Regions from separate parts of the Bacillus sp. ISL-39 genome, predicted to be linked through region 2. Evidence: riboswitches for the same ligand, from Rfam matches in the RefSeq annotation. Region 2 holds a riboswitch; the other holds the start of a gene.
The links. A riboswitch is a leader RNA that binds a small molecule or an ion and turns the genes downstream of it on or off. The one in region 2 is predicted to bind lysine.
Positions count from the first base shown of each region.

Region 1: linked by a shared signal. The riboswitch ahead of J7E37_RS17380 (amidohydrolase) and the one ahead of J7E37_RS19560 (Na+/H+ antiporter NhaC family protein) in region 2 are both predicted to bind lysine.

Region 1 covers NZ_JAGGQM010000025.1:89,067-101,122, forward strand. The annotation lists gene J7E37_RS17360 (pullulanase) at 1-4,961, shown strand, start outside; gene J7E37_RS17365 (alpha/beta fold hydrolase) at 5,090-5,884, shown strand; gene J7E37_RS17370 (hypothetical protein) at 5,935-6,123, opposite strand; gene J7E37_RS22650 (methyl-accepting chemotaxis protein) at 6,916-7,863, opposite strand; partial or broken gene J7E37_RS22655 (HAMP domain-containing protein) at 7,858-8,655, opposite strand; gene J7E37_RS17380 (amidohydrolase) at 8,802-10,400, opposite strand; lysine riboswitch at 10,548-10,725, opposite strand; gene J7E37_RS17385 (nuclease-related domain-containing protein) at 10,818-11,747, shown strand.
Region 2 covers NZ_JAGGQM010000028.1:116,650-128,705, forward strand. The annotation lists gene J7E37_RS19535 (DUF72 domain-containing protein) at 1-414, shown strand, start outside; gene J7E37_RS19540 (bifunctional metallophosphatase/5'-nucleotidase) at 481-1,851, shown strand; gene J7E37_RS19545 (YunC family protein) at 1,972-2,274, shown strand; gene J7E37_RS19550 (HD-GYP domain-containing protein) at 2,532-3,641, shown strand; gene yunB (sporulation protein YunB) at 3,743-4,501, shown strand; lysine riboswitch at 4,568-4,751, shown strand; gene J7E37_RS19560 (Na+/H+ antiporter NhaC family protein) at 4,895-6,481, shown strand; gene J7E37_RS19565 (sodium-dependent transporter) at 6,731-8,242, shown strand; gene J7E37_RS19570 (methionine/alanine import family NSS transporter small subunit) at 8,242-8,343, shown strand; gene J7E37_RS19575 (M23 family metallopeptidase) at 8,384-9,334, opposite strand; gene lipA (lipoyl synthase) at 9,762-10,676, shown strand; gene J7E37_RS19585 (YhcN/YlaJ family sporulation lipoprotein) at 10,788-11,486, opposite strand; gene J7E37_RS19590 (YutD family protein) at 11,621-11,911, shown strand.

The DNA of each region.
Region 1 (12,056 bases), on a different contig from region 2:
CTGAGAATGAGAGATTCATAACTTCCTATGAAAACATTCCGAATGGCACAAATGAATATACGTACCTCGCCACGAAAGATGGCACGACAAATGAAGTAACAGATCCTTACAACACCGTTGATGGAAAATCGACCATCTCTTACTCAAACGCTGAATTAGCTGTATCCGGTTCAGTCAAACCGGAACAGATTGATTACAACCAAAATGCGGTGCTGACGGTTAATGTGGATGGGCTGACAGATGGGATTGAAGTCAGGAAGATTACAGCTGACGTTTCCGCACTTGGCGGATCGAAGGCTCTTGAAGTCGACCCGGCGTTAGGGAAAATCACAATTGCGGTCGATGACAATGTAACTGCAGGCACAAAAACGATTCCGTTAAGCGTGACAGATTCATTTGGCAATAAGCATAATGGTACAGCGAATGTCTCTGTTAAAACAAGACAATCTGTTGGTGAAAACGACTTTGACTGGGATGAGTCGATTATCTACTTCATGCTGACAGACCGTTTCTTTGATGGAGATTCCGCTAATAATGACCCTAATAACCTTGGATATGATGCGGTAAATGACCGTGGAACGTATCAGGGCGGCGATTTTAAAGGCATTACAGAGAAATTGGATTACCTGGACGACCTGGGTGTGAACACGATCTGGATCAGCCCGATTGTCGAAAACATCAAACACAATGTCCGTTACAATGACGAACATTCATACTATGCTTACCACGGATACTGGGCAAGCAATTTTGGTCAATTGAATCCTCACTTCGGTACAATGCAAGACTTCCATAACCTGATTGACGCTGCCCATGAACGCGGCATCAAGATCATGGTTGACGTGGTATTGAACCATACTGGTTATGGTTTGAAAGAAGCCGATGCGCTTGAAAGTCCTCCTGCCGGCTACCCAACCGATACAGAGCGCAGCAAGTTCAGCAGCCTGCTTCGCCAAGGAAATGTCGGAACAGATGAAGTCGTAGGCGAACTCGCTGGTCTACCTGACTTCAAGACAGAAGATCCTGCCGTCCGCGAGGCGATCATTAAATGGCAGACCGACTGGATTGATAAAGCGAAAACTGCAAAAGGCAACACAATCGATTACTTCCGTATCGATACAGTGAAGCACGTGGAAGATGCAACATGGATGGCATTCAAGAACGCCATCACGGAAAAGATGCCTGAACACAAGATGATCGGCGAAACCTGGGGCGCTAATGTCACTAACGACTACGGCTACCTTGAAACAGGCATGATGGATTCCCTGCTTGACTTTGACTTTAAAAATATTGCACATGATTTCGCAAACGGCAACCTAAAGTCAGCCAATGATGCTTTGATTTCCCGCAATGGCAAAATCGACAACACCGCTACTCTTGGCCAGTTCCTCGGCAGCCATGATGAAGATGGATTCCTGCATAATGCCGGAAATGATAAAGGCAAGCTGAAGGTCGCTGCTTCCCTGCAGGCAACTGCGAAAGGACAGCCGGTCATTTATTATGGTGAAGAGCTTGGACAAAGCGGAGCAAATAATTACCCTCAATATGACAATCGTTACGACCTAGCCTGGGACAAGGTGGAAGGAAATGATGTTCTGGATCATTATAAAAAGATCCTAAATTTCAGAGCCGCCCATTCTGAGGTTTTTGCAAAAGGTGATCGTACTACAATTGGCGGTTCCAATAGTGACAAGTTCATGATGTTTGCACGTAAGCACGGCAACGAAGCTTCCTATGTAGGCTTGAACGTTGCTGACGCGGCAAAGCAAGTGACATTGACAGTGGATGCTGGAGCAGCTGTAACAGACCATTATTCAGGTCAAACCTACACGGCCACAGAAACTGGAGCAGTCACTCTGGCCATTCCTGCTAAAGGTGATGGCGGTACAGTTTTACTAACAGTGGATAACGGCACAATCACAGCTGCAGCCGCTGCTGGTTCTGGAAACGGCAACGTGGAACCAATTCCCGATAACCACATCCGAATCCACTACAAGCGCGCTGACAACAACTATCAAAACTATGGTGCTTGGCTATGGAACGATGTTAAGTCCCCTTCTGCCAACTGGCCAACAGGTGCTACTATGTTTGAGAAAACAGACAGCTATGGCGCATACATTGATGTCGAGCTTGCAGACGGCGCCAAGAACATTGGCTTCCTTGTTATGGATGTAACAAAAGGTGATGCAGGCAAAGATGGCGGAGACAAAGGTTTTACCATCACTTCACCTGAAATCAATGAAATTTTTATCAAGCAAGGCGATGACAAAGTTTACACTTATGAACCAGTCAACCTTCCTGAAAATACTGTCCGTGTCCATTATGTACGCGACAATGCAGACTATGAGAACTGGGGTCTATGGAACTGGGGCGATGTAGCTGCACCTTCTGAGAACTGGCCAGTAGGAGCGGCTTCCTTCTCTGGAACGGATCGTTATGGTGCTTATGTTGACATTCCTCTAAAAGAAAACGCAAAGACAATTGGCATGATTACTCTCAATAGGACAAATAGTGCAAAGGATGGCGGAGACAAAACCTTCAACCTTCTAGACAGATACAACCACGTTTGGGTCAGACAGGGCGATGACAATGTCTATATCTCACCTTACTGGGAGCAGGCAACTGGCCTTACATCTGCAGAAGTAGTTTCTGATGATACGATTCTATTAGGCTTCACGATGACAGATGGCTTAACTGCTGATGATTTAAAATCAAAGCTGGAAATCAAAGATTCAGATGGTACTGAAGTTTCTGTGACAAGTGCTGAAATCACAAGCCCAACTTCTGCAGAGGTAAAAGCTTCATTTGATTTAAATAAGCTTCCATTATCCGTAACATTTGCAGACAGAACGGTTTCAGCAGCTACAAGCTGGAGAATGCTTGATGAAATGTTTGCTTATGAAGGTGACGACCTAGGTGCTACCTATAAGAATGGCGCAGCTACATTGAAGTTATGGGCTCCAAAGGCAAGCAAGGTTGTAGCAAACTTCTTCAACAAAGACAATGCAGCAGAGCAAATTGGCAGCATTGAGTTAACAAAGGGTGAAAAAGGAGTCTGGTCTGCGGATGTTGCTCCTGGCGACCTGAATGTAACCGACCTCAAGGGTTACTTTTACCAGTATGAAGTGACAAATGATGGAGTGACAAAGAAGGTTCTTGATCCTTACGCAAAATCGATGGCAGCCTTTACCGTGAATACGAAGGGTGAAGCTGGTCCGGACGGGGACGCCGTTGGTAAAGCAGCGATTGTTGACATGAGCGGCACAGATCCTGAGGATTTCGATCATGCAAAAATCAAAGGCTATGAAAAGCGTGAAGATGCAGTAATCTATGAAGTACACGTACGCGACTTCACATCTGACCCTTCGATCGCAGGTGACCTGAATGCTAGATGGGGATCATACAATGCCTTCGTCGACAAGCTGGATTATATTAAAAAGCTTGGCGTAACACACGTTCAGCTACTGCCTGTAATGGCGTGGTATTATGGCGATGAAACGAAGATGGGCCAAAGAGAGCTTGAATACTCTGCTGGCGGAAACGAATATAACTGGGGCTATGACCCACACAGTTACTTCTCGCCGGATGGAGCCTATTCAGAAGATGCAACCGATCCTGAATTACGCGTAAAAGAATTGAAACAGATGATTGATGCAATCCATGATGCTGGAATGGGTGTTGTTCTTGACGTTGTTTACACTCATATGGCAAAAGCCAGCCAGCTGAATGATATCGTTCCTGACTACTATGCGTTCCAGGACGCACAAGGAAACTTCCTTGGCGGCTTTGGAAACAACCTGGCAACAAGCCATACAATGGCTGAAAAGCTGATGGTAGATTCAGTGAAATACTGGTTTGAAGAATACAAGATTGATGGAATGCGCTTCGATATGATGGGTGACGCAACCTACCCTGCAGTCCAGAACGCGTACGATGCAGCTGCATCTGTAAATCCTGATGCATTGTTCATCGGTGAAGGCTGGAGAACCTTCGCCGGCCACATCGCCGAGCCTGAACTAGCTGGCATGGGTGCTGATCAGGATTGGATGGACAAAACAGATGATGTTGGCGTATTCTCTGATGAGATCCGTAATGAATTGAAATCAGGCTTCGGTTCCGAAGGTGAGCCTCGATTCCTGACTGGCGGCGCCCGGGACATCAACACGATTTTTAACAATATCAAAGGCCAGCCAGGCAACACAGCTGACGACGATCCAGGAGACATGGTTCAATACATCGCAGCACACGATAACTTACCGTTATATGATGTCATTGCCCAGTCGATTAAAAAGGATCCAGCAATTCCAGAGAACAATCTTGAAATCCACAAACGCATCCGTCTAGGAAACTCCTTGATCCTGACGTCACAGGGTACTGCTTTCCTTCACGCAGGCCAGGAGTATGGAAGAACGAAGCAATGGAAAGGTGAAGGTGTTCCTGAGCAAAAGTATCATGAATTGACAGATGCACAGGGCCAGCCATTTGGCTACTTCATCCACGATTCATATGATTCTTCCGATGCAATTAACATGTTCGACTGGCAAAAAGCAACAAACAAAAAGGAATACTCAGTCAACGCAACAACACAAGCCTACACTCAAGGCCTGATTGAGCTAAGAAAATCAACGAACGCTTTCCGCCTCGGCGAAAAAGAACTCGTTGACCAGAATGTAAGATTGCTTGATCTTCCTGAAATCCAGGATACAGACTTAGTTATCGGATTCGAAAATGTATCAACCGATAAGACTGGTACGTACTATGTATTCGTAAACGCTGATATGACAGCTCGCACGTTGACATTAAAAAACGTTGACTTCTCTAAAGCCAAGGTTTTAGTCGACAACGACGAGGCAGGAAAAACACCTGTTTCCAAGCCATCCGGCTTTAAGCTGACAAATGGCAAGTTAACTCTTGATCCATTAACAACAGTGGTCATTAAAGTCGACCAAAAGGGCAAAAAGTAATAAATCAACACGGCAGGTATCATCCTTTCCAGATGGTACCTGCCGTTATTTTTGCCTCAATAGTTTACTGAAAAGGCTATCAAGGGTATTATTAATTAACACAACAAAGTACGGCTAAGGAGAATCGGATGCTGGATTACAGATTATATAAAGGTCAAGGCACGGAGTACATCGTGTTGTTGCACGGAATTGGCGGAAGCTCCAATATTTTTTACAAGCAGCTAAAACCTTTTCTTAAGAAATATAATATCATCGCCATCAACATGCCTGGCCATGGGAAGTCGCCTGACATAGATTCCTATAAGGGAAGGTTTTCTTTTGATTCAGTTGTCAGGGAGATCCTCACAACACTTGACCACCTCTCGATTCGCAAGGCTCATTTTGTCGGAGTTTCGCTGGGAACGATTATCGTCCATCACCTGCTGCAAACGGCACCCGGACGAGTGAGGTCAGCAGTCCTTGGCGGGGCGATCACAAAATTGAACCTATTTGCAAAATCACTGATCAAATTCGCTTGGTTAATAAGGAATTTCATTCCGTTTATGTGGCTGTACCGTATACTGGCCTGGATCCTGATGCCTCGGGGAAACCATAAGAGCTCCAGGAGATTTTTCATCCAGGAGGCCTATAAGATGAAACGAAAAAACTTCCTTGCCTGGTATCCTCTTGCCGGAGATGTCAAAACTACCTATAGCAAAGTTCAGGAAAAAAGCAAAAATGTCCCAAAGCTTTATATCTCAGGTGCTGAGGACCATATGTTTGTCAGGGAATTAGCAGAAGACCTTCAGGGGGATGAAAGCTCGGAGCTGGTGATTCTGGAACGCTGCGGGCATGTGTGCAATATTGAAAAAGCAGAGGAATTCAATGAGCTGTCCCTGGAGTTTATGGACAAGCATCAAGTCAAGAAAGCGAATATCAGTTAATACAAAAAGGGAGCGGGCCAATGTGGCTTACTCCCTTTTGTTTGTTGTATTTAGTAATAAAACGGATATCTAGGCGGGCAGCACGGGTAAACTGGCGGGTATGGCGGATAAAACGGACGCGGATAAAATAAAGCGCCACCCAATAACCCACCAGCCAAACCACCTAAAAACGGCAATCCAAAGCCCCATCCGATAAACCTCTGATCCTGCGAACGATAAGGATGTCTGTATGCATGCATACGGCTTACCTCCCTCTTCTCTTTTGTCTTCACTAATTTTATATGCGTTTATCACGGTTTTGGCTTGGGCGAATGCACCTGTATAGGCAATGCGAACCTATCGGTGACTTGTTTTCTTTTTTAGGAATTAAGCACATCCATTGGTTACCCCGTTTTCCGAAACCTGGATTTTCTGTACTACAATAAGCCTCATTGGCGAGCTCTTTTTCCGATATCTGGATTTTCCGGGCGCCAATACGACTCATTGGTGAGCTTTTTTACCAGAATCTTGATTTTATGGTCAACCAATACGACTCATTGGTTATCTCATTTTCAAGAATATGAATTTTACGTGCTCCAATATGACTCATTGGTTACCCTATTTTCCATAATATGGATTTTACCGGCGCCAATACTACTCATTGGTGAGCTTTTTTTCCAGAATCTTGATTTTATGGTCACCAATACGACTCATTGGTTATCTCATTTTCAAGAATATGGATTTTACGTGCTCCAATATGACTCATTGGTTATCTTTTTTCATAATATGGATTTTACCGGCACCAATACTACTCATTGGTGTTCCCTTTTTCCAGAATATTGATATTCTAGGCACCAATACGACTCATTGGTGAGCTCTTTTTCCAGAATCTAGATTTTCCGGGCACCAATACGCTCCATTAGTGACCTTTTCTCCAGAATCTTGATTTTGCGGGCACTAATATGCTCAATTGGTGACCCCATTTACAAAAAAAATACGCCGCAAAAAAAAGAAGCATAAGAACAAACCCTGTCCTCATGCTTCACCCCTTATTAAACTTTAAACTTCCCGACCATCTCTCTCAGGTTCTCGGCAAGCCGTGCGAGTGATGCGGATGATGAAGCGACTTCTTCCATCGAAGCCAGCTGCTCTTCTGTTGCGGATGCGATTTCTGCTGTACTTGCGACGGAGCCGCGGGCGATTTTGGTCACCTCGTCAATTGAGGCGTTCACCTGCATGACACTCGCCGACATCTCTTCTGAAATTGCGGAGACCTCCTGGATTTCCGAACTGACATTTTCGATTGATTTTAAAATCTCGTCAAATGTCTTGCCAGTGTCTTCTACCAACAAAGTTCCCTCGGAGATTTCAGCTGTTCCTTTGTTCATCATTTCAACGACCTGGTGGGTTTCTTTTTGAATCACTTCAATCAAGCTGGAGATCTGGCTCGCTGACTGTCTTGAGAGCTCAGCAAGCTTTCTGACTTCATCCGCGACCACTGCGAATCCTTTTCCATGCTCACCAGCCCTTGCTGCTTCAATGGCTGCGTTCAGGGCAAGCAAGTTGGTCTGGTCAGCGATTCCGGTAATGACCTCAATGATTTTTCCAATCTCAGCCGATTTGCGATCCAAATCCTTGATGACGGCATTCGTTTCGCTTGTCGTATGATTGATCGTTTTCATCTTCTCAATCACTTTTTCCAAAGATTCATGTCCGAGCATCGCCTGTTTCGTCGTATCCGCTGCGGACTCTGCGACCGTGGATGTCGTGACGGCAACCCTCTGGATTCCTCCCGCCATCTCTCCTACTGCCTTCGCACTTTCTTCCGTATTCTTGCTTTGGAGTTCTGCACCGCCTGCCACTTCCTGGATGGCTGTCGCTACCTGATTCGTAGCCGAGTTCGTCTGGTCGGCACTAGCCATCATTTCTTCAGCAGATGCCGCAACCTGCTCGGATGTACTGCTCACCTGATAAATTAAGTTCCGCAAGTTAGCTGCCATTTCATTGAAATCCGCAGCCAACTGGCCAATCTCATCTTTATTTTTCACATTGATTTTCTCAATAGCCAGGTTTCCGCCAGCCATTTGCTTGACCGCGCTTGACACAAGCTGGACAGGCTTCGAAATCATCCTGCTGATATAGGTAGCAATCGCTGTTCCAATGATAAAAGCCGCTGCACTGATCACAATGATGAGCAGAGCTACTTTCTGTACTTCTCCAGCTAAAGTTTCACTAGTAGCATCAAGAGCATCCTGCTGGTACTCAATCGCATCCTCAGCAGCAGAATTCAAGGTGAAGATTAGCGGATTCCCTTCTTTTTGCATCAGCAATCTAACCTTGACCGTTTGTTCATCTCTTATTAAAATAAAGGCCTCTGAAGCTACTTCGTAATATGCTGCCTCCGCAGCAATAAGGTTCTCTCCTACCTTTTTCCCCTCGGCAGATTCTGTAATGCTCAAATATTTCTGAGAGTTTTTCTTAAAATCCTCAACTGCGCCCTCAAATTCAATCAGGCTTTCTCCATCGCCGTTTGCCATATATTTTTGGAGTGCCAGCTGCTCCCTCATGATGGCATCCTTCATCTCGACAATCAGATTCAGCTTTTCCATACGATCATTAATGGAGGTAGAGTACTGGCTGTTCATCTTGCCGAATTGTAAGTTGGTGATCACTGCCACCAACGCCAGCAGCGCCAATACAGAGAAGAAGCCAGCAAATAGTTTTTTCCGAACCGTGAACTTTGTATTAAGCTTTAGCTGCTTAACCTTGAATCGCTTTTTGATCTTCATCATCCGCTCTCCTTAGCAGCGCAAATTGCACTGTATTCTATCTATTATCTATTTCGGCTTAAATTCAGAAAATTTTAGGACTTTAGCCATAAAAACTAAAAAGGACGATTCTTTCTTCCTAATGGAAGTTCAGAACCGTCCCCGTGCTTTTAAGAGAGCCTTCGATATTTGATTTCCCCGCCAATGATTGTCATTTCAATTTCCATCGATAAAAGCTCATCTGCATCTTTCATCTCAAATGGATTTTTGGAATAAACGGTCAGATCAGCTAATTTCCCTCGAGCAATCGTGCCTTTTAGTGTCTCTTCATTAGTTGGATAAGCTCCTAGCTCTGTAAAAAGACGGAATGCATCGACCATCGAGAGCTTCTGCTCTGGCACATAACCATCGTGGGTTTCGCCTGGTTTTTTCCGAGTGACGGCGGCATGGATTCCGAGAATCGGGTCGACGGGTTCAACTGGAGAATCAGAACCCCCGGCACAAATGACGCCTGCTTCCATCAATGTTTTCCAGGCATATGAAAGCTTGATCCGCTCTGCGGCAAGGCGCTCCTGAACCCACGGGAAGTCACTCGCAATGAAGCGCGGCTGGATATCGGCAATCCGGCTCGGTCCCTTCAGGCGGGGAATCAATTCTTCCCGTAAAACCTGCGCATGAATCAGTCGGTCGCGATAGGCAGCAGCCGGGAACTGGTCCAGCACGTCCAGGACATTTTCCAGTGCCTGGTCGCCAATTGTATGGACGGCTATCGGCATGTCCAGTTCGCGTGCCCCTTTCACGATTTCATAAAGCTGCTCCTGGTCATACATTGCATCACCATAGTGGCCAGGTGCATCGCTATATGGTTCCGACAACAAAGCGGTCCTTCGTCCAAAGGCCCCGTCGGCAAAAATTTTCACCGCGCCGATTTGCAGTGTGTCATTGCCATAGCCTGTGTACATTCCAGCTTCTTTTAGGTTTGGTAAAAATTCATGGTTAATCAAGAGATTGCTGCGCAAGCCGAGCTGCTCTCCATTTAAAAGCTCATTGAATAGATCCCACGTTTTTTCAAGCCCGCCGAGATACAGCGGATCATTCGTATGCACGCTTGTCAGCCCCTTGCTCATCGCAAAATGCATCGTCTGGCGCATCGCTTTTTTCCAATCATCGTAGGAACGCTCAGGGATGTACGTCCTGACCAGGTTCGCCGCTGACTCGAGGAACAGGCCGGTCGGCTGTTTCGTGACGTCATCGAGTACGATTGTTCCTCCCTCTGGAACTGCGATTGACGGATGATAGCCGCTCACTTCCAGGGCCTTGTTGTTGACCAGCGTCGCGTGCAGGCAAGTTCTTGTTAAAAATAACGGGTTGGCTGGCGCTACATAATCCAGCTCTGCAATCGTCGGGATTCCTCCATCAGTAAAAAGATTCTCATCCCAGCTGCTGCCGACAATCCATTCACCAGGCTCAAGCTGGCTGGCTCTTGCCTTTATTTTTGCCAGCATCTCATGCCTTGACGTGATTCCGACAAAATCAAGGTTGATGAAGCTATCCGCCATGATGGAGAGATGAAGGTGGCTGTCGATCAAACCCGGCGTAGCCGTCTTCCCTTCCAGGTCAATGATTTGTGCCTGGCCGCCCCACTGCAGCACCATATCAGCGGTAGTTCCCATATCGATAAAACGGCCATTTTCAATGACCACTGCCTGTACAATTGGATTGAGTGAATTGAATGTATAGATCGTTCCATTTTTGAAGATGGTTCTCAAGAGATTCTCCCCTTTGGATAAATTGTGAATGTCTGGGGAATGCGTCAGGAGTTGATAGAAGGGGATAGTGACAGGATCTGGCATGCAAAAAAGCAATGACAGAAAATAACCTATCATTGCTTTTTACAATATACGTTATCCGCCATTTCGATCCGTAGTTCTCCATGCACACACCCCGCATGACAGTCTGCTCCTTGTTCAGAAAGCATCCCAGCAGTAACCAGTCTGACCCTGATTACGCTTCGGCAAACAACCCTTTCAGCCACCATCAACGATTGTCTATCTCCGATGGACTACTCTTGTTATTCGCTCCTCTACCTCACCGATCTGATAAGATCATATGAAATTAGCTTAATAGTATCAGATTTATCATAATTCGTAAAATGTTCACTGATTTTTCGGTGACACTTTTTTAAAATGAAAGAAGAAAGGAAGTGGAATATGATAGTTAAAGAAAGAACCAAACCAGTAGAATTACAATTGTTACAATCCCTGGAGCCAAGAATGGAACTGGAAGAGAAAGATGCACAAAACCTGCGAACGCTGGAAAAAGGCTATGAAGGTGAAGTGCAATTCGACCATTGGTTTACGAATTACCAAGTTGAGAGTCTCATTATCAACGACCTGCTTCTGGAAGTGAATGGCACCCATTTTCAAATCGACTCCTTCGTGATCACGCAGGACCGGCTGCACCTTTTCGAAGTGAAAAATCTAGAAGGAGACTATTATCTGGATGGAGACAAATTCAAGACTGCCGCCGGCAAAGAAATCAAAAACCCCCTCCACCAACTTAGCCGCGCAGAATCACTATTAAAACAACTGCTTAAGGAACTTGGCTTCTACATTCCTCTTGAACCTCACCTCGTGTTCATTAACCCTGAATTCGCCCTTCTGCAGGCACCATTAAAATCACCTATTATTTTGCCAAACCAAATGAATCGCTTTATGAAAAATATGAATCGAGTCTCATCTAAGCTGAATAACAAACATACTAAATTGGCCGAAGCCCTATTGTCTTTGCATATTCAGAAGTCACCATACTCAAGAGTGCCGAGTTATGAATTTGGAATGTTGAGGAAGGGGGTTGTTTGTGGAGAGTGCGGGGGGTTTTTGGAGAGTTTTGGACGCCAAAGGATTATATGCAATCATTGTGGGTCCGAAGAAGAGGTTGATTCTTTTGTGTTACGCATTGTTAAAAGCTTTCAAATCCTCTTTCCCGATCAAAAAGTAACTACAACAGCCATTTACTTATGGGGAGATGGTACCCTGCCAAAGAGGGCGATAAGAAGAGTCTTACAGAAATACCTCACAGTTAAAGGAGAGTGGATTTCCACTCATTATGAATAATTATTTTAAGCCCGAAAGAAGGCCAAACCTCTTTCGGGCTTATTAAATGTGACGATAACCTTTGTTACCCCTGTTTTATCCGCACATTATTCCCTTTAATGTGACGATAACCTTTGTTACCTCTGTTTTTTCCGCACCTTATTTCCTTTAATGTGACGATAACCTTTGTTACCCCCTGTTTTATCCGCACATTATTTCCTTTAATGTGACGATAACCTTTGTTACCTCTGTTTTTTCCGCACCTTATTTCCTTTAATGTGACGATAACCTTTGTTACCTCTGTTTTTTCCGCACATTATTTCCTTTAAT
Region 2 (12,056 bases):
TCATGGTTCAGAGATGAAATGCGCGAGAAGACACTGGAGTTTATGAGAAAGGAAAAATGGATCCACAGCATTTGCGATGAACCGCAAGCAGGGGAGGGCTCCATTCCTACAGTTCTCGAATCCACTTCCAATGATAAGGTACTAGTCCGCTTTCATGGCCGCAATGTCCATGGCTGGAACAAGAAAGGGAAAGGCGAGGACTGGCGCGAGGTTCGCTATCTATATCGCTATAATCAGGCAGAATTACAGGAATGGTCAGATCACCTGAAAAAGCTGAATGAGAGTACTTCCCAGGTTTTCGCATTGTTCAACAACAATTCCGGCGGGGATGCTGCGGATAATGCTAAACAGATGGTCGAGCTGTTGGATATCGAATATGAAGGGTTAAACCCAAGGCAGCTTGATTTGTTTTAGATAATTTGCACCCTCCTGGCACCATGCAGGGGGGCACTTCATTTTAAAAAGAGGATGGATGGTTAGATGGAAGAAGTTATTCATATTTACCATACGAATGATTTGCATAGCCATTTGGAGCACTGGCCGAGCATCCATAAGCTTGTGACCGAGCGACGGCGCTGGCATGAAGAAGCGGGTGATGAGGTTCTTGTTTTCGATATTGGCGATCATATGGACCGCTGGCACCCTTTATCTGATGCGACTAGGGGAAAGGCGAATTGCCGCCTTCTGAACGAAGCGGGGTACGATGCAGCGACGATAGGGAATAACGAAGGCATCACTCTTCCTTTCGAGGATCTGGATTCGATGTACCTTGAAAAAAGTTTCGAACTGCTGGTTGCGAATCTTTATAAACAGGATGGAAACAGACCGGCTTGGGCGAAGCCATATCATGTATACATAAGCAGCAAAGGAACGAGGATCGGTGTTATTGGCGTCACAGTGAATTTTGCACGGTTTTATGCACAGCTGGGCTGGAAGCTGAATGACCCGATTGATGAGCTGGAAAAATGCATCGACCAACTGAGAGATGAAACCGACATTATTATTCTCCTGTCACATCTAGGGATACATGATGATGAACTGATTGCCGCGAAGTTTCCGGAGATTGATGTCATTCTTGGCGGCCATACCCACCACATTTTACATGAGGGCAAGGAAGTGGGCTCCAGCTTGCTGGCGGGAGCAGGGAAGTTTGGGTACTATACCGGTCATGTAACCCTGAAGCTGGATGAAAAAACAAAGCGGATTTTACACAGGAGAGCCGTTCTTTATGATATGAATGAGGCAGATCAGGCTCAAGGCGAAAAAGCAATGGCAGAAGGGTATTTTCTCGAAGGCAAAAGGCTGATGGCAGAAAGTGTTGCATCTCTGCCACAAGAATTAAAGGCAGACCCACTGCAGCCTTCAGAGCTAACAAAGATGCTCACTCAGGCATTACGAGAATGGTGCGATGCCGATTGCGCTTTCATGAATGCCGGCATGATCCTTAAAGGCCTGAACCGGGGAGAAGTCACGAAATTCGACTTGCTGGAGATCTGTCCCCATCCAATCAATCCTTGTACGATCAGGATGTCAGGAGCAGAGTTAAAAGAAGTACTCCTGCAGACCAGGGATGAAAAATGGCCCCATCTGCAGATAAAGGGTCTCGGCTTCCGCGGCACCGTCATGGGGATCATGGAGTACGATGGTATCAAGTTTCAGCAAAAAGGGAATGTACAGCAGGTTCTCATCAATGGAAAGCTGATAAACCCTAAGGAACACTATACACTGGCCATTCCTGATATGTTCACATTCGGCCGCTTCTTCCCGGAAATCCAGCGGGCTGAGGAAAAACGATATTGGCTTCCTGAATTCCTTCGCAATTTGCTTGAGTGGAAGCTGGCGTCTTATTAGAAGGCTGTTTTTGTATGAGATGAAATTCTCATCAATTTTCACCATTATGTGATCAAGATATCACGCTTTTCCCCTCTCCTTCATAGAGTGTTATTGGGATTGAAGGAGGGAGTTGTAATCATGATCGACATGTCACCTATAGAAATAGAAGGCAGGACATTTTTATGCATTTCTGTAAAACTGCCAAAGACAAACCTGCTTGTCGTTACAGGAGATAAAGGATACATTATGTGCGGAGCGCTGGATGTCGCACTTCTCAATGAAAAACTAAAGGGCAGGAAGGTTATTGCCGGCAGGGCGGTTGGGGTAAAAACGATTGATGAATTGCTTGAAGCCCCGCTGGAGTCCGTTACCTATGAAGCGGAGAATCTTGGCGCAACAAAAGGTATGATCGGCAAAGAAGCATTATTGCTCATGAATTAAAAAGACAGCCCGAGCAGGCTGTCTTTTTGCGTATTTATATGAATATATTGTGGCATTTGTTAAGAATGAATATCCCTATCCGATATATTAACTGAACTGCTTTTTTCCCAATTCGAAAAACAAAAGGTATCACCATTCAAATAATTATTGTGATAGAATATAAGGAAATATTGTCGTTTTATGTAAAATTTTCTTTTTTTTCGAAAGTTATCGGCGGAATTAGCCAACACCAACTAACAGATAAAGTGGGAATAGACATGAGACTCGTAGCCACCACATCGGTAGAGGAAGGGGCTTTACTCGGGAAAGCCATCTATAATGACAAGGGCCAAATCCTGCTTAATGTGGGTGCGCGGCTCGAGCGGAAGATTCTGAATCGGCTTGAAGAGTTTGGGATTGATTATATTTATATAAAGGATCCTGATACTGAAGATATTATCGTGAAAAATTCGATATCAGATGACCTGCGGATCAATGCGGTCATGACGATAGGTGAAACGTTCAAGCAGATTCAGCTGGATTCAAAGATATCGCAAACCTTCGTACTCGAAAAATCGGCGAGGAAATTCAAGAAGCTGGTTGTTGCTTTGCTTGATGAACTGAACAACAGCAAGGAGCTTTTAAACCTGCTTTCTGATGTATTCATTCATGACCATTATATCTTTTCGCATTCCCTGAATGTAACACTCTACGCTCTTGCGATTGGAATAGAAATGAAACTGCCCCCAAAGGAATTGGAACAGCTTGGGCTGGGAGCAATTTTGCATGATGTTGGGAAAATGAAAGTGCCTGAGGACATTTTATCGAAGCCAGGCAAGCTGACTGCGGAAGAGTTCCAGATTATTAAGGCCCATGCAGAGGATGGCTTTGAGCTTCTAAGGAATATCCCGACTGTTTCGCTGATTGTCGCCCATTGTGCATACCAGCATCATGAACGGTTGAATGGTGCCGGGTATCCCCGTGGATTGAAAGAGGATGAAATCCACTTATTCGGTAAAATACTTGGTGTGGCAGATGTGTTTGATGCGGTTACGTCCAATCGTGTTTACAGACCTGCCATGCTGCCGCATGAAGGACTTGAAATACTTTATTCAGGCTCAGGCAGCCTGTTTGATCCGAAAGTGGTCGACGCCTTCCGAAGGGCTGTGGCGATCTATCCGGTTGGTTTGACAGTCATCCTGAGTGATGGACGCAAGGGAGTTGTGGCCGAGCAGAATCCCGGCTTGAGTGAGCGGCCTGTTGTCCGCATTTTGGAGGAAAGCGGCCGAAAAATCATGCCGTATAATCTTGATTTACAATCACATTTATCTGTGATGATTGTCAGCTGCGATACGATCATTAAATATGATTACGCTAATAATCATTGATTTAAGTTTGCTGATTGGATAGTCCAAGCAGTATTAGAACAAGTTTTTAGGCTAGTTCCCCCCTTTGAAGCATACATATAGCTTTAGAGGGGGGATTTGTTTTGGCAAAATTCGGCCGGCGGCTGCCTCGGAAAGGGCCCTTGCCTTTCAGGTATGTATTCCTGCTGACATTCGTCTTTTTTTCCTTTTCAACAGCAGGAGGATTGTGGATTATAGATAAAGGGCTCGAGCCCACATTGATGAAGTACGCAGAATCCCAGACAAGGAAGATTGCCACCTTGGTGATCAACAAGGCCATCAATAAAAAAATCGCCAGCGGGATGGATATTGATAAGGTCATAGAATTCGTCCCTGTCGATGGCGGAACGACCACTGTAGTGAAATTCAATACTGAAATCATCAACAGGGTAAAAGCAGAAACGACTAATATTGTGCAAATGAACCTGAAGGAAGCGGAAAGAGGGAATCTCACCTCGCTTGAGATGCTATCTGATGTCGAGCTTGTTACCGACGAAGAAGACAGGGAAGCTGGGATCATCTATTATGTTCCTTTGGGCCAGGCCACCAATAATGCACTACTAGGTAATATGGGGCCGAGAGTTCCAGTGAAATTCAATGCGATTGGCGATGTGACAGCCGATGTCGTGTGGGAGACAGAAGAACATGGAATCAACAATACACTGATCAATGTTTCGGTCAGGGTCAAAGTAAATGTACAGATCATCATTCCTTTTGCGACCGAAATTGCGACTGTGCAGGAAAATATTCCAATTGGCAGCTTCTACTACCCAGGAAAAGTTCCCCAGTTCTACAATGGCGGCGGAGATACATCACCAGCCATCCAGCTTCCTGGAGAATAAAAACAGTTGTCAAGTTAACGATATTGTTATATTATAAAATCAATTGAATAATAAACCACATCATTCCGATGGGGTAGAGGCGCAGGGTTCATGAGTAAGCTGTGTGAGGATGACAACGTTGATCACAGCTCAAAGGGAATTTTGCCGAAGCAATAATAAGTGAGTCACATTTTTTATTGCTGGGGATACTTTGAACAAGAGTATCACTGTCATTATGGAGATAAATCCATAATGGGGAGCTACAGATCGTGATGGAGACACTAGTTGCTTATTAAGGGCAGCGATAGAATGTTCTCTATCGTTGCCCTTTTTTGTATTTTTTTAAAAGAAAGTAACTAAACTCTTTTCATGTAAAAGTTTCCCCCTGTCAAAAACAAGGAGGAGAAAGAAAGAATGGAAAACACAATTTTTTCATTGCTGCCGCCATTAGTGGCAATCTTAATGGTAGTAATCACAAGGCGAGTGCTGTTGTCCTTGGGGACCGGCATCGTCGCAGCTGCTTTTTTGATGGCTGACTTTAATATCGCAGAAACATTTGCTATTATGTGGGACGCGGCTAAAGGAATCGTTGTCGCTGATGGGGAATTGAACACATATAGCCTGTACATCATCCTTTTCTTATTATTATTGGGTACAATCACTGCGTTCATTTCCATTTCAGGCGGTAGCCGTGCGTTCGGCGAATGGGCGATGAAGCGTGTGAAAACAAGAGTCGGAGCACAGCTTGTCGGCGCATTTTTGGGAGTAATAATTTTCATTGATGATTATTTCAATGCTCTGGCAGTCGGCCAAATTACACGTCCGATCACAGACCGACAGAAAGTTTCACGTGCAAAGCTTGCTTATATCATCGATTCAACCTCAGCGCCAATGTGTGTCATCTCGCCGATTTCCAGCTGGGGTGCATACATCATTGCTTTGATCGGTACAATCCTTGCTGCCCACGGTGTGAATGAATATAGTGCGTTCTCAGGATTCATGCAAATTGTGCCAATGAACTTCTACGCACTTGCAGCATTAGCAATGGTCTTTATCGTAGCTCTTCGAAACATCGAAATTGGACCTATGAAAAAGCATGAAGAGCGTGCAATCATGGAAGGAATTGTCGTTCCTCAGGACAAGCCTGTACCTGGCGAACTGAAGGATGACCTGCCTACAAGCACAAAAGGGACAGTTGGAGACCTTGTATGGCCGATTGTTGCCCTTGTCGCTGGAACAGTTGGCATGATGCTCTGGACTGGCGCAAGCGCTGTTGAAGGTGAAGTAACCATTTTCGGTATTTTTGAAAATACAGATGTTACTAAGTCTCTCGTAACTGGCGGATTGCTTGGCCTTGCTGTAGCGTTGATTCTCTTTGTGAGACAGGCAGTTGTCTTAAAAGGCGTCAATGCCAGTGTATTTGGAAAAGGAATGGTTGAGGGCATTAAATCCATGCTTCCGGCTATTTATATCCTGATCTTCGCATGGGTCATTGTTGATTTGATTGGAAGACTTGAAACTGGCAAATATCTTGCTGGTATTGTTGAAAGCTCGAATATCAATATCTCATTTCTGCCGTTCCTGCTATTCCTAGTAGCTGGAATCATGGCTTTCTCAACAGGAACTTCATGGGGATCATTCGGCATCCTGCTGCCAATTGCAGGGGATATCGCAGCTGCAGCTGATATCACCATGATGCTGCCAGCGTTGGCGGCTGTATTGGCGGGTGCGGTTTTTGGTGACCACTGTTCACCAATCTCCGATACGACGATCCTGTCATCCACTGGGGCTGGCTCACATCACTTAGACCATGTCATGACCCAGCTTCCGTACGCTTTGATCTCTGCGGCGATTTCATCTGTCGGATTCCTGATCATTGGTTTCACTGGAAGCACGGTGGGTGCACTTGCAGCTGTGGCAATTTTGCTTATTGCTTTTGCTTTCATTTTCGGAAGCAGGACAACCCAGGAAGAAGTGCTAAAAGAAAATCTAGCAGAATAATGTTATGGCTGTCTGACTCTCAGACAGCCTTTTTCATATTTTTAAGAAAGCGGGAATAGAATCCTAATTAATAGGGTGTTTTGGTATAGTTGGGAAATTATTTTGAAAAAAATTTTATTATGACTCAAATAATATTTTGACAAGCAATTAAAAACTAGCTATACTATTCCTAGACTAAATAATCTGAAAATATAAAACTTTCTAATTATCAACATTTTCCAGGTGATTAGAAGGCAAGGGGGATTAAAAATGGAAAATCGTCCACAGTGGGGAACGAGAGCAGGATTTATTCTAGCAGCGGTAGGTTCGGCAGTAGGGTTGGGAAATATTTGGCGTTTCCCGGGAGTAGCTTATGAAAATGGCGGAGGAGCATTCTTCTTCCCATACTTGTTTGCACTTCTGACAGCTGGTATCCCGATCTTAATCTTGGAGTTTACGCTCGGCCATAAGTATCGTGGTTCTGCACCGCTAAGCTTTGCAAGATTCAATAAAAAATCAGAATGGATTGGCTGGTGGCAGGTTGCTGTTTCATTCGTCATCTCGACTTACTATGCAGTCATCATTGCCTGGGCAATGTCTTACGCTTATTTCTCGCTAAGCAAGCAGTGGGGGGATGACCCGACAGGTTTCCTAATCGGCGATTATTTAAAAGTAGTTGACGCTGGCACTGTTGGAAGTATCGTACCAGGTGTATTCCTTCCATTAGTGATTGTATGGGTGATCACTCTTGGTATTCTGTTCAAGGGAGTCAAGAAAGGTATTGAAGTTGCGAACAAGGTTTTCATTCCTGCACTTGTTATTTTATTCATGGTTATCGTTGTTCGCGCTTTAACTCTAGATGGAGCAATTGATGGTGTCAATGCATTCTTCAAGCCAGACTGGAGCCAGATCTTTAATGGTAAAGTATGGGTTGCAGCATATGGACAGATTTTCTTCAGTTTATCCATCGCATTTGCAATCATGATCACTTATTCAAGCTATCTTCCTAAGAAATCTGATATTACTAACAACGCATTCATTACTGCGTTTGCTAACTCTTCTTTTGAACTGCTTGCTGGTATCGGGGTATTCGCGGCATTGGGCTTCATGGCAATGGAGTCAGGGCAGCCTATTGACGAAGTGGTAAGCAAAGGGGTAATTCTTGCATTCGCGGTATTCCCGCAAATCATTAATGAACTGCCGGCATTCAGCTCGGCATTCGGAGTACTGTTCTTCGTCAGCTTGACACTTGCTGGACTGTCTTCATTGATTTCAATCGTTGAGACTTATGTTGCTGGTGTACAGGATAAATTCAACGTATCACGTACAAAAGCTGTTGCAATCGGCGGTGGTCTTTCCGCTTTGATTTCTATCCTGTTTGCAACGCAGGGCGGCCTGAATTTCCTTGACTCAGCTGACGCTTTTATCAATAACTATGGAGTGGCTCTGGCTGGACTTGTCCAGGTAGTATTCATTGCCTGGGTTGCTAAGGAACTTGACAGCCTGCGTGCGCACGCTGATAGTGTTTCTGATATCCGTCTGGGAAGCTGGTGGAATATTTCCCTTAAATATATTACGCCAGTAGTACTTGGCATCATGATGGTCATGAATATCCTTACAGATATTAAAACAAGCTACGGCGGCTACCCGGTAATCTTTAATGTTTACTCTGGATGGCTAGTGGCAATCGGTGCGATTGTAGTCGGGTTTATTTTCGCAAAGGCAAAGAAGTGGGATGCAACACTTTATGAAATTCCACAAGACAAGGGGGTTTCAAAATAATGGATGCTAGCGCATTAGCAATGATGGTTGTAGGTATGGTCATTATTTGGGGAGGACTTGCAGCGAGTGTTTTGTATGCTGTCAAGAAAGCCCGTTCATAAAATGGAAAGGCCAACCGAAATGGTTGGCCTTTTTGAATGCTTACTTTTTCTTGAGCCTTGCCCTCTCCTGCCTTGCCCATGATTTAAGATGTGGGTATGGGTCAAAGGACCATTCAGTATATCCATTGTCCTTGTACATGCCATAATGCAGGTGGGGAGGAAATTTTCCGCTAGTTCCTGGAGGGCCATACCCCGAGCTGCCGACACCGCCAATGACTGTGCCTGGTTCGACGATTTGCCCAACTTTAAGGTCTTTCGCGAAACCGCTCAAGTGGGCATAGTAATGATAGGTATTATTGATATCTCGTATTCCGACACGCCATCCGCCATACTTGTTCCAGCCTTTCATTTCCACGATGCCATACCCTGTCGCACGTACAGGCACTCCATAGCCAGCAAAAATATCTGTTCCTTCATGGATCCTTCTGCCACCCCAGCCGCGGGCGTCACCCCAGGTATTGTTATAGCTGTGATTGCTTCTTAGTGGCATAGGAAAGGCATGAGTATCAAGGTCTAAACGTCCAAAATGCTTGTAAATCATCGCTTTTCCAATAATGATACCAACAGTTTTATCACGCTTATAGTAGTTCCACAGCCCAATTTTTAAGTTTTCATGGTCTGTACCATATGAAAGCAAGTATTGGGCAAAAGCCTGGAGTACGTCCTCGTCATCCCTCAAACTTGCTTTACCATCACCATTCCCATCAAACCCAATTCCATTGAAAAATTGAATGGAAACGGGATTGTCATCTTCAACATCAGGGTTCAGGAGTCCTGCCCATTCTTCCGGCTTAAAATAAATCCCGGCTATTCCTTCCGCCTTTGGTAAATCTTTTCTTGCCTGGCGGACATTCCGCTCATATTGGTCCACCGCAGCAATGTAGTACCAGGGAATCTGGCTGACCGCTTCAACTTTTGTATAGAGTTCCATTCTTTTTTTGTAAACATCTTCTTGATCCTGCTCAGCTGCATATGCATTATCATTTAACAGGACCGGGGAAAGTAAAAAAAGAACGATAACTACTTTAAGGATTTTCACCGTAATCCTCCCTTCAGGATATGGATCCCTTTAATTTCCAGCTCCAGCGCTTCATTTTGGTAAAAGCCAGCGCATCCGCTTTTCTTTGTCTAGCTCCAGCGCCTAGCCCCTCGAGACGCTTCGGTCCGTCCAATGAAGTCAAAGAACAACTTCACCGTCGGCCCTCCAGTGCATGCGGGGCTGACCAAGGCGCATCCGCTTTTCTTGTTATAGTTTGCGATGATGGGGATTTTTCATAAATATCAAATAATGGTAATCGCAAAGCTATCGTACTTGTCGATAGTTTTTCATTGTGTTAAAGTGACATCAGAAGCTGTATACCGGCCTGTATTTTTACATGGTGTTCTTGATGTAATGCAGCAGGAATGGAGTGAAAATAATGAGCAAAAAAGAGGTACAGAGAAAGCCTGACTGGCTGAAAATAAAGTTAAATACGAATGAAAACTATACTGGCTTAAAAAAGATGATGCGCGAGAAAAATTTACATACTGTTTGTGAAGAAGCCAAATGTCCAAACATACACGAGTGCTGGGCTGTTAGACGGACGGCTACCTTCATGATCCTCGGGGATGTATGTACGCGTGCATGCCGTTTTTGTGCTGTAAAAACGGGCCTTCCAACTGAGCTTGACTGGCAGGAGCCAGAAAGAGTGGCGGATTCCGTGACACTTATGAATCTGAAGCATGTCGTCGTAACGGCTGTTGCCCGTGATGACCTGAAGGATGGGGGAGCAGCTGTTTTTGCCGAGACGGTTAGAGCAATCCGCGAGAAAAATCCGTTCACCTCAATTGAAGTATTGCCTTCAGATATGGGCGGAGTTGAGGAGAACCTGAAAACACTTATGGATGCACGTCCAGATATCCTGAACCATAACATCGAAACTGTTAGAAGCCTGACGCCAAGAATCCGTGCCCGCGCAACTTACGAGCGTTCACTGGAGTTTTTGCGCCGTGCAAAAGAAATGCAGCCAGATATTCCTACGAAATCCAGCATCATGGTTGGACTGGGTGAAACCAAGGAAGAGTTAATTGAAGCGATGGATGATTTACGTGCCAACAATGTGGACATTCTTACGCTTGGTCAATACCTGCAGCCTTCCAAGAAGCATCTAGAGGTTCAAAAATACTATCATCCTGATGAGTTTGCCGAGCTTAGGGAAATAGCGCTCAAGAAAGGCTTCAGCCATTGTGAAGCTGGTCCTCTTGTCCGTTCATCCTACCATGCCGACGAACAGGTCAACTCTGCAGCAAAGCACAGACAGCAGCTTGCGGAGCAGGAAGCCCAGCAGGCGTAATTGAAAAGCGCAAGCGTCTTGGTCAGCCCTTACAAGCGCTGGAGCTAGATACTAATATTAGTTTTTTGAAAACCTAAAAAAGAGTTCAGCATCCATGCTGAACTCTTTTCATTATTTTCCTTGTTGCATCTGTCTAGAAAGATCGTCTTTGTCCGTTTCTTCGTTCAATTCACCCTTGGCTTCGCCATTCGCATTTTCACCAGTGCTCATATCGCGGCCTTGAGGAGATTTAAGCATTTGTTTAACCACTCCATCAACTAACTCATCGACATCACGGTTATCGGTATCAAGTGAAGCAAAGTTTTCGACTTCATTGCGCAGAGTGGTATCATCTGATACGTACACATGGAACCAGCGCGGTACGACTGACATTGCCATACGCTTCACCTGGTCAGCTGTCTCGTTGCGATTTTGAGAATCTGTTGCGTATACAATCAGCACTTCTTCATCCGTCACGAGTGTAGATACATCATCCACATTTTGGGCCATCAAGCTAAATCTGCTGATCATGTCCGCAATTTGCTCGCGGTCGATTGCCTGGTATGCGTTTTGCCCATTATCGGCGCCCATCACTCCTGTTCTTTGATGGCGCACATACCCGAAGTCCTCGCTTCTGTTTTGCATTCCTTTGCGTCCACCTTCATTGTATAAGTCTGGACGCTGATCGTTTACATTGAGTGTGTTACCGCTTTGCTGGTAGATTCCAGCTCCGCCATCACGGCCTGCTGGTGACGCGTTATCGTCACCGCCTGCACAACCCGTCATAGCCACGGTTCCGCAGATGCCAAGAGCCATTAATGCTTTTTTCAATTAAAAACACCCCCTAATCATTAGAATGGCTCTGAAATTATTTTTTTTGCTTAGTAATTGATGGGGAATAAGTTATAATTAAGAAAAGCTAAGGATAAAGACAGATTGTTACGGAAAAAGAGGTGGACCTACCGATGATTTGCATCAATAATCTATGCTATGAAATAGTGGATGAAAGCAGGGACGGCTTTAATGAGGAAGCCTTTCGCGCCAGATACAGCGAGATATTGACGAAATACGACTATATTGTTGGGGACTGGGGATACGGACAGCTTCGGTTAAGAGGCTTTTTCGATGATCAAAACCAGAAGTCAACTTTCGATACGAAAATCAGTACCGTCAGCGAGTACTTATATGAGTATTGCAATTTTGGCTGTGCCTATTTCGTCGTCAAGAAGGTCGCGAAACAAGCCCAGGATAAATAAAGAAAGAATGAAAAAATGCTCCAATCAACATGATTGGAGCATTTCTTGTGGTTAAGGAATTTATAAAAGTTATTGAGTTGTGGATAACTCTCTGAAGTTTTCTTAATCCAGCTCCAGCGCCTAGCCCCTCGAGTCGCTTCGGTCC